2 regions of the Spirillospora sp. NPDC049024 genome follow, and region 1 is predicted to be linked to the other one. Evidence: riboswitches for the same ligand, from Rfam matches in the RefSeq annotation. Region 1 holds a riboswitch; the other holds the start of a gene.
What was found. Region 1 has a riboswitch for cyclic di-AMP ahead of AB0C21_RS12445 (NlpC/P60 family protein). Riboswitches for the same ligand answer to the same signal wherever they lie in the genome.
Positions count from the first base shown of each region.

Region 2: another riboswitch for cyclic di-AMP. It lies ahead of AB0C21_RS16325 (CHAP domain-containing protein); the one in region 1 lies ahead of AB0C21_RS12445 (NlpC/P60 family protein).

Region 1 covers NZ_JBEZFD010000006.1:8,520-13,434, forward strand. Annotated here, with positions in the region: gene hpnH (adenosyl-hopene transferase HpnH) at 1-856, shown strand, start outside; gene AB0C21_RS12445 (NlpC/P60 family protein) at 926-1,708, opposite strand; cyclic di-AMP (ydaO/yuaA leader) riboswitch at 1,718-1,856, opposite strand; gene AB0C21_RS12450 (MFS transporter) at 2,177-3,640, shown strand; gene AB0C21_RS12455 (hypothetical protein) at 3,701-3,976, opposite strand; gene AB0C21_RS12460 (bis-aminopropyl spermidine synthase family protein) at 3,983-4,915, shown strand, end outside.
Region 2 covers NZ_JBEZFD010000007.1:371,097-376,011, forward strand. Annotated here, with positions in the region: gene AB0C21_RS16315 (NYN domain-containing protein) at 1-1,160, shown strand, start outside; gene AB0C21_RS16320 (C40 family peptidase) at 1,350-2,393, shown strand; cyclic di-AMP (ydaO/yuaA leader) riboswitch at 2,892-3,090, shown strand; cyclic di-AMP (ydaO/yuaA leader) riboswitch at 3,216-3,386, shown strand; gene AB0C21_RS16325 (CHAP domain-containing protein) at 3,395-4,225, shown strand; gene AB0C21_RS16330 (hypothetical protein) at 4,265-4,915, shown strand, end outside.

The sequences.
Region 1 (4,915 bases):
CCCGCACGACGTGCTGAAGAAACGCATGCCGGTCGAGCAGGCCCTCGCCGCCATCGAGGAGTGCGGCGCGCCGATGGTCTCCATCGCGGGCGGCGAGCCGCTCATGCACCCGCAGATCGACGAGCTGGTGAACGAGCTCGTCCGGCGCAAGAAGTTCGTGTTCCTGTGCACGAACGCGCTGCTCATCCCGCGGAAGATCGACAAGTTCACGCCGTCGCCCTACTTCGCGTGGGCGGTGCACATCGACGGGCTGCGCGAGCGGCACGACGAGTCCGTCTGCAAGGAGGGCGTCTTCGACGACGCGGTGGCGGCCATCAGGGAGTGCAAGCGGCGCGGGTTCCGCGTCACCACGAACACGACGATCTTCAACACGGACACGCCGCAGACCGTCATCGACGTCCTCGACTACCTCAACGACGACCTCGAGGTCGACGAGATGATGATCTCGCCCGGCTACGCCTACGACAAGGCTCCCGACCAGGACCACTTCCTCGGCGTCCAGGAGACGCGGGAGCTGTTCCGCAAGGCGTTCGCGGACGGCAACCGCAAGCGGTGGCGCTTCAACCACTCGCCCCTGTTCCTGGACTTCCTGGAGGGCAAGGCCGACTTCCCCTGCACGGCCTGGGCGATCCCGTCCTACTCGCTCTTCGGCTGGCAGCGGCCCTGCTACCTGATGTCGGACGGCTACGCCCAGACCTACCAGGAACTCTTGGACGAGACCGACTGGGACTCCTACGGGCGGGGCCGCGACTCCCGCTGCGCCAACTGCATGGCCCACTGCGGTTACGAGCCCACGGCCGTCTTCGCGACCCTCGGCTCCCTGAAGGAGTCCATGCGCGCCGTCCGCTCGGTCTGACCAGTCACCGGCCGGTTCCGCCCGGCACCGGCGATCCGCCGATGCCGGGCGCTTCTCTTGAGCCGCCGCCTACTTGAGGGACGTCGGCCGGTACGCCTTGTACTCGTCGCCGGAGGACAGCCCGTAGGTGAGCGTCCGGTGGTCGGTGCCGTACCGCCCGCGCTGCTCGTACGCCCAGTACGAGGTGTGCTGCTTGTTCGCCCACTTCTCGAAGATGACGACGTGCCGGGTGGTGTTGCTGCCGAGGGCGTCCATGACGAGGTCGCCCTTCTTCAGCTGGGACATCTTGATGCGCTCGGTGTACCGCGACGAGGTCAGGCCGACGGTGTTGGGCCCGGGCTTGGGCAGCCCCAGCGCCATGGAGACGTAACCCGAGCAGTCGGTGCGGTAGCCGTTGTGCGACCCGGTCTGGCTGTAGGGGACCCGCTGGGCGGTGTGCGGGTGCCAGCTCTTGGCCCGCTTGATGACCAGGGCCCGCTTGGCCGCCTTGGGATCGGCCGCCTGCTGCTGGGGAACGGCCTGCTTCTTCGCGGAGACCGGCTTCGCCTCGACCTTCGCCGAGGACCGGGTCTTCGCCGCCTCGGCCTTCGCCGGCGCCTTGAACTCCTTCTGGAACTGGGCCGCGGCCCGGGCCTGCCTCCGCTCTCCGACCTGCGTCCGCCGCTCGGCCATCAGCTGCGCGGTCTGCTGCTGGGGGACGGTCTGGGCGGCGGCGGCCGTCTCGATGGTCGCGTGCTGCAAGGTCGTCGGCAGGGCCGCCGTCACGCCGAAGGTGGCGAGACCCGTCATCGTGCCGATGGCCCAGGGGGCGAGCCTCAGACGGCGCGACTGCTTGCTGTGCTTGCCTTTCAAGGGGGGCTCCTTGCTTCCAAGTGCCGCCTACCGGGTTAGCTGACGGGTTCGGGCGTGGAAGTCGCCCTACGGCCTGGGCAGGCCGATTCACCCCGGTGCGAGGTGGGTCCCCGGCTCCGCGCGACGGCGGACTCGGCGGGTGCCGCTGAGGGAGAAGCGGCGCTGACGATGTGAGGCCCGATCGATGGACCGTCTCGGGGCCTTGTTCCGCGGGGAGGGCACCCCGCCCACGTAAGTGGGACAAAACGCCTGGATGGCGTCTTGGAGCGGCAAACCTACAGAAATCACCAAGGGATGGCAAGCTTCCCTCGATCAAACTCGCAGCTCAGCGCCCCGGTGGGCGATCCCGACGCGCTCTGAGCCCCTCCCCTTCCGGGTCCTACGCGATCCCGCTCCACCTCTAGACGGAGGAGAAACCTCCAGTTAATATCTGGAGGAGAACCCTTCACTTAATGGGAGGTGGGTTCCATGACCGCCATCACGTCGCGCACCGCGTCCGGCCCGTCCGCGGGCGTCCCGAACCGCCGCTGGGCCGCGCTGGTCGTCATCGCCGTCGCGCAGCTGATGATCGCGCTCGACGCCACGATCGTGAACATCGCGCTGCCCACGGCCCAGCACGCGCTCGGCTTCGGCGACACCGACCGGCAGTGGGTGATCACCGCCTACACCCTGTCCTTCGCCGGGCTGCTCCTGCTCGGCGGACGGATCGCCGACCTGGTCGGGCGGCGCCGCAGCTTCCTGGCCGGGCTGGCCGGGTTCGCGGTCGCCTCGATGATCGCCGGCGCCGCGCCCGGCTTCGGCGTCCTCGTGGTCGGGCGCGCCCTGCAGGGGGCGTTCGCCGCGCTGCTCGCGCCCACCGCCCTTTCCCTGCTGGCGGTGACGTTCACCGAACCGAAGGAGCGCGCGAAGGCGTTCGGCGTGTACGGCGCCGTGGCGAGCAGCGGCGCGGCCGTCGGGCTGCTGCTCGGCGGCGCGCTGACCCAGTACGCCGACTGGCGCTGGTGCCTCTACGTCAACGTGGCGATCGCCGTCGCCGCGTCCGTGGCGGGACGCATCGTCCTTCCGGCCCCGCCGAGCTTCCCCGGGGCGCGCGTCGACTGGATCTCCGCCGTCCTCGTCACCGGCGGCCTGGCGGCCGTCGTGTACGGCGCCGGGCAGGCCGCCCCGCACGGCTGGGACGCGTGGCAGACCACCGCGCCGCTCGCGACCGGCGCCCTGGCGCTCGCCCTGTTCGTCGCGCGCCAGGCCAGGCACGACGCGCCGCTGCTGCCGCTGCGCATCCTCGCCGACCGCGGCCGGGCCGGCGCCTACCTCGCCGTGGCCACCGCGGTCGTCGGCGCCTTCGGGATCTTCCTGACGCTCACCTACTACCTGCAGGTGGTCGCGCACTTCTCCCCGATGCGGACCGGCCTGGCGTTCCTGCCGCTCGCCTTCGCCAACTCGGTCAGCGGGTACCTGGTCGGCGCCCTGCTCACCCGGCGCGTGCCCGCCCGCCTGCTGATCGGCGGCGGCCTGCTCATCGCCGCGGCCGGCCTGGCCGTCCTGACCCGGCTCGACCCGGGCAGCGGCTACGCCGCCTCGGTCGTCCCCGTCGAGATCCTGCTCGGGATCGGCATGGGCGCCGTGTTCCCGCCGGCCTTCTCGCTGGCGACCGCCGGCGTCTCCCCGCGCGAGGCCGGGGTCGCCGCCGCCGTCGTCAACGCCGCGTCCCAGATGGGCGGGTCGATCGGAACCGCCGTCGTCAACACCGTCGCGATCGGCGCGACGGCGGGCTACCTGCGCGAGCACGGCCCGGCCGCCTCCCGGGTGAGCGCCCTCGTCCACGGCTACACCACCGCGGCGACCGTCTCGGCCCTCGCCCTGGCCACCGTGGCCGTCCTGGTGACCCTTCTGATCCGCACCCCGCCCCAGCAGGACACCCCCGCCCACTAGCGCCCGGCCACCCTGAGCGCCCCCGTCGAAAGGGGCGCTCAAGGCGTGCGGGCCGACGTGTCAGGCGACCCAGGAGGGGACGATCTGGGCCAGTCGCTTCGGGTCGGAGAGCGTCCGGATCTTGGTGATTCGGCCGTCCTCGACGGTGAAGGCCATCAGGAGGAACGGGCGGCCACCCATGGTGATGAGTACGCCTGGGACGCCGTCGACCAGTGCCGGGTGGCCCGTCGCGTCCTGGCGGGCCCCGACGGTGGCCTGGGCGGCGACCTCGTCCGCACCCCGGACGAGCCGCGCGGCGCGGGGACCGCCCGGCGACCGGGCGGTCCCCGGTAGCATTCGCGGGTGGTTGATGGCGAAACGCCGGCCGGGCCACCGGTCGCGGCGGACATGGACCCCCGGCGGATCCACACCGCGCTGAGCCTGCTGGCGGACCGGCGGTGGTGGACGCTCGGCGAGCTGGTCCGGGAGACGGGCGCGCCGCGGCGTTCGGTGGAGTCGTTGCTGGCCGGGCTGTCGCTGGAGCATTCCGGCGGCGACCGGTTCCGCCTCACCCCCGAGCAGCGCGACGAGATCGCCGAGCGGCTGCGCACCGGGCACCGTCCGTTCGAGCCGGCCGACCCGGTGGGGCACCTGCTGCCCGAGCACGCCGCCGTGGTGGAGCGGATGGCCGGGCTGATCGAGCGGGCGCCGCGGGCACGGCACGTGCTCGACCACGTATCGGCGACGCCGGAGACGGTGGTGCGGCGGGCCCTGCTCCTGGGAGCCCGGTTCTGGCTGCCGGGAACGCGCCTGCTCTGCGTGGGAGACCACGATCTGACCTCGCTGGCCGTCGGGCTGGTCCACCCGGGCGTGCAGACCACCGTCGTGGACGTGGACGAGCGGATCCTCGCCTACATCGACGAGTGCGCCGCCGAACTGGGGGCGGACGTGCGCACCCGGTGGGCGGACCTGCGGTTGGGGCTGCCGGCGTCGGCCGTCGAGTACGCCGATCTGGCGGTGACCGACCCCCCGTACACGCCGGAGGGCGTCGGGCTGTTCGTGGCGCGGGCGGTGCAGGGGCTGCGGGACCAGGGGCAAGGCCGGGTGCTGCTCGCCTACGGGGCGAGCGACCGCACTCCGATGCTCGCGCTGAAGGTCCAGCAGGCGTTGCAGGACCTGAACCTCGTGAACGAGGCCGTCTACCCGGACTTCAACCGCTACTTCGGCGCGGAGGCGATCGGCTCGCGCGCCGACATGTACGTCCTGCGGCCGACTGGCAAGTCCCTGCCCGCCGCC
Region 2 (4,915 bases), on a different contig from region 1:
CGGGCCAGCACATCGCGGCGGCGCTGGAGAAGGACGAGGAGTTCCGGCGGCGGGTCGCCGTGCCGCTCCGGGAGGCGCAGGCCGACCTGGCGGAGGTGGTCGAGGGCGGAGACGTGCCGCCCGCGGCCGATCCGGTGCGCGTCGCGGTGCTGGCCTACCTGCTGCGCCCGGCGGGCTGGACCGCGCTCGTCGAATCGGCGCGCGAGGAGCTGGCGCGCTCGGCGACCGCGTCCGAGGAGGAGGAGGCCGAGCGCCGCATCGCCGCGCTGAAGGCCGAGCTGGCCGCGACCCGCGACGCCCGCGGCGCCGAGCTGGCCAAGCTGCGCGCCGAGCTGCGCGAGACCAAGGCCGAGGTCGCGGAGCTGCGCCGCAAGCTGCACGACGCGCGCACCCGGTACCGGGCGGCGGAGGAGCGCGCCCTCGCGGTCGCCGCCGACGCCGACCGCGAGCTCGCCGCCGCGCGCGAGTCCACCGCCGCCGCGGACAAGGAGCTGCGCAGGCTGCGCGCCCGCGCCGCGCGGGCGGAGGAGGCGGCGGAGGCCGCCAAGCGGGCCGCGCGGGAGGGGCGCAACGTCGACGACGTCCGGCTGCGGATGCTGCTCGACGCGCTCGTGGACGCCGCGCAGGGCGTCCGCCGGGAGCTGGCCCTGCCCTCCACCATCGGCCGTCCCGCCGACGCGGTCGGCGGGCTGGAGCCGGACCGGCTGGCGCACCGCGCGCTGCCCGGCCGGGCCCTGTCCGACAGCGACCCGCAGCTGCTGGACCGGCTGCTCACGCTCCCGCAGGTGCACCTGGTGGTGGACGGCTACAACGTCACCAAGACCGGGTACGGGGAGCTGCCGCTGGCCGACCAGCGCAGCCGGCTGCTGTCGGGGCTCGGCGGGCTGGCCGCGCAGACGCGCGCCGAGGTGACGTGCGTGTTCGACGGCGCGGAGCTGGAGGCGCCGGTCGCCATCGCGGCGCGGCGCGGGGTGCGGGTGCTGTTCAGCCGCCCGGGGCAGACGGCGGACGAGCTGATCGGCGAGCTCGTGCGGGCGGAGCCGCCGGGCCGGTCGGTGGTCGTGGTGTCGTCCGACCGGGAGGTCGCCGACGCCGCGCGGCGCGCCAGCGCGCGCCCCTGCCCCTCCTCCCTGCTGCTGCGCAGGCTGGGCCGCTCGTAAGGCGGGCCCGCCCATAAGGCGGTCATAAGGCTCTCATAAGGCAAGCCTCGCGGTGCGTGATCATCACGTCACGAAAAGTGGATGATGTCCGCAGATGTCAATCAAAGAGTGATGAATCGGTTGTGACGGCTGTTGCCCCTCGCTAATGTCGTCCGCTGACGTCGTTGGACGAGAGGGGCGAAACCGACCGTGGCCAATGATCACATCGGGGCACCGGCGCAGCGGCCTGCCCGCAGGGCGGGTTCCGCGGGCAGAGGCGTCTCCCGTCGCCTGGCGGCCGTCGCCGGCCTGACCGTGGCGGTCTCCCTGACCTGCTCCCCGGTGGTGGCGCACGCCGAGCCCAAGCCGACCCGGGCGCAGGCCCAGAAGAAGCTCGACAAGCTCAACGAGCAGATGGACCAGAAGGTCGAGCAGTTCAACCAGAACCGCGAGAAGCTCAAGGTCGCCAAGAAGAAGTTCGACTCCGCGACCAAGGCGAGCAAGCAGGAGCAGGCCAGCTTCGAGGAGCAGCGGTCCAAGATCGCTCAGATGGCGGCCACCGCCTACAAGAACGGTGACTCGGCCGACGTCACCGGCTTCGTCGGCAGCAAGGACCCGCAGTCGATCCTCGACCAGGCGGCCGTCTTCTCGCACCTGTCGCACGAGCGCAGCTCCCAGCTCACCCAGTTCCTCGCGACGGCCCAGCGGCTCCGCCGCGAGCAGGCCCAGGCGAAGTCCGCCTACGACGAGGTGAAGTCCAAGCAGGACGAGCTGAAGAAGCAGAAGCAGGAGCTCGACAAGCAGGTCGAGAAGCAGAAGGCGCTCTTGCGCCGGCTCGGCGGCGGCACGTCGTCGCGCCCGGGCGGCGGCACCGGCGGCACCTACAACGGCCCGGCCAGCGGCTCGGCCCGCAAGGCGCTCGACTTCGCCTACGCCCAGCTCGGCAAGCCCTACTCCTATGGCGCCACAGGCCCGAACTCCTACGACTGCTCCGGCCTGACCATGAGGGCCTGGGGCGCCGCGGGGGTCAACGTCACCCGCACCACCAACACCCAGTACGCCGCGACGAAGCGGGTGGCCAGGAGCGACCTGCAGCCGGGCGACCTGGTCTTCTTCAGCAACCTCGGCCACATGGGCATGTACGTGGGCGGCGGCAAGATGATCCACGCCCCGCACACCGGAGACGTCGTCAAGATCAGCGACATCAGCTCCGGCTACTACCTGAACAACTACTACGGCGCCGGGCGCCCCTGACGCACCGCCCTGACACCCCCGCGGCGCGGGTGTGACGGGGCCCTCATCGACAACGGACCGGGCTTGACCTGGTCCGTTGTTGATTTTGGGGGGGTTTGCCTTCTCTTGGGGCTTTGGTACCTTGTCACCACTCACGGCGCCCTCCAGACGCCGTGGACCCGCGGCGCCCCCCAGGCGCCCCGGTCCCACGCGGAGCATCCAGCACCCGCGTGACGGCGGCGCGAGCCACGCGCCGCACCTCCCGGGCGGCACGCCCCACGTGCCGTCCCGCGGCGCCCGTAGGCGCCGCACGGTCTCGACGCAGACCAGGCCTACCCCCGCCCCACCGTGCGCACGCTTGCCGCGTGCATGGCGCCGAGCGTGCTGCCGCAGTGGCCTACACGGGGCGGGCCCCGGACGGCCCCGGAGACGGGGCGCCGTCCGCACACAACATCAGGCGCCGCTCTTTCGCACGCGGGAGACAGGTTCCGCGCAGGGCCCCATATCGCCCCCAGGATCGCAGCGGCAGCGCCGAATCCGCCGAAGAGCGGAACCGGGGACCCATATCCGCCGGAGTCCGGAGAGTCTTTCCGGACGGGCATTCCGGCACCCGGGGTGAATCGGCGCGTCTCTCCCGGGGCACCGGCGAGAGCCGCCGTAGGGCCACTTCCACGCCCGAACCCGTCAGCTAACCCGGTAGGCGTCTGGAAGAGAAGGAGAGAATCCCGCAGCGGTACCTGGGGCGTGGCCGCCACGCGACCACGCCCCGGACCCCCCTTTCGCTCCGCAGGCGCCCCCCGCCGCCGGAGCTCCCCCCAATCCGAACCGGTGTGCCCGCCCCCGGGCACGCCACCGCCGAATCCGCGGACCGCCGTGCCCCGCACGCGCGTCCGACGCGGAACCGGGGACCCACTGTGTCCTTTTCGGGGTGAATCGGCCTGCCTTCGCGGCCGTAGGGCGGCTTCCACGCCCGAACCCGTCAGCTAACCCGGTAGGCGCCATGGAAGCCGAGGAGACCCCCCGTGCCACGCGCGCACCGCAAGAAGGCCCCGGGCAAGCACCGGAAGCCGCACCCCCTTTCCATCACGTGGCGGACGACCGGCGGCGTCGTCGTCGGCGCCGCCGTGCTCGGCACCGCCGCCGCCACGGCGCAGGCGTCGGTCCTGCCGTTCGGCTCCGCCCCGGTGAGGTCCGCCGCCGCGGCCGACCTGGCCCCCGGCCTGGCGGCGCACGGCGACCCGTCCAGGCGCAAGTCCGAGGGCGAGCCCAGGACCCGCGCCTCGAAGACCCCGAAGAAGACCCGGCCCGAGCGGCCGTCGGCCGAGTCGTCCGGCAGGCCCTCCGCCAGGGCGGCCGGCAAGTCGCGGCCCACCGCCGCGCAGGCCATCAGGCTCGCCCGCTCGCAGGTGGGCGTCGAGGAGGACGGCGGCGGCGAGACCAAGTTCCAGGAGTGGTACATGTCCACGTCCCGCGCGCGCGAGACGCTCGCGCGCGACGGCGGCTCCCTCGACGGCTACAGCGACGCGAACTGGTGCGACATGTTCGTCTCCTGGGTCGGCGAGCAGATCGGCTTCGGCGACCAGGTCGGCAGCGACGCCTGGACGGTCGCGCACGCCCGCTGGTTCCAGGAGCACGGGCGCTGGGGCACCGAGCCGAGGCCCGGCGCGATCGTCTTCTACGCGTGGGACGGCGGCAAGTCCTTCGACGACATCCGGCACGTCGGCCTGGTCGTCAAGGAGATCGACGACGGCACGATCGAGGCCGTCGAGGGCAACACCGACAACGCCGTCCGCGTAAAGGAACGTTCCACAGACGACGTCGTCGGCTACGGCTACCCGGACTACCGGTCGTGATGCCGCCCCTGGCCCCGCGTCCTGCATAGGATCGCGCCCATGGAGGAAGGCCCCGGGCAGGACGCCACCGTCACGCGGCGCAGGGTCCTCGCCCTGGGCGCGGGCGGGGCCGCCGCCCTGCTCGCCGGAGGCGCCGGCCTGGTCGGCTCGCGCTCCGGCGGCGGGGCGCCCGGCGCCGGCGGGGCCGGCGCCGCCACCTCGCGGGTCGCCGAGACGTTCAGCCCGGAGACGGCCGCCGCGGTCCTCGCCAACCGCGCGCGCGCCGTCCGCGACGGCGACCGCATGGCGTTCCTCGCCAGCGTGGGCGACGCCCCCGCCGCCTTCCGGGACGCCCAGGCCCTCATGTACGGCAACCTCCGGAAACTCCCCCTGGAGGGCTGGCGGGAGCGCATCGTCAACACCGAGGCCATGGACGGCGGCAACGCCGTCGTCCGGATCGAGGTGCGCTACAGGCTGCGCGGCTTCGACAGGAGCGACGTGGCCCGCACCCGCTACCTCACGCTGGCCCCGCGCGGCGGGACGTGGACGGTCGTCGGGGACGGGACGTCCCGCGGCCTCACCGACGACGTCGACATCTGGGACAGCGGCCCCCTGACGGTGGTCAGGGGGCGCGCCGGACTCGTCATCGGCGACGGCACCGGCCTCGACCGCATCGCGGCGCGGCTGGACGCGGCCGTCCCGGTCGTCACC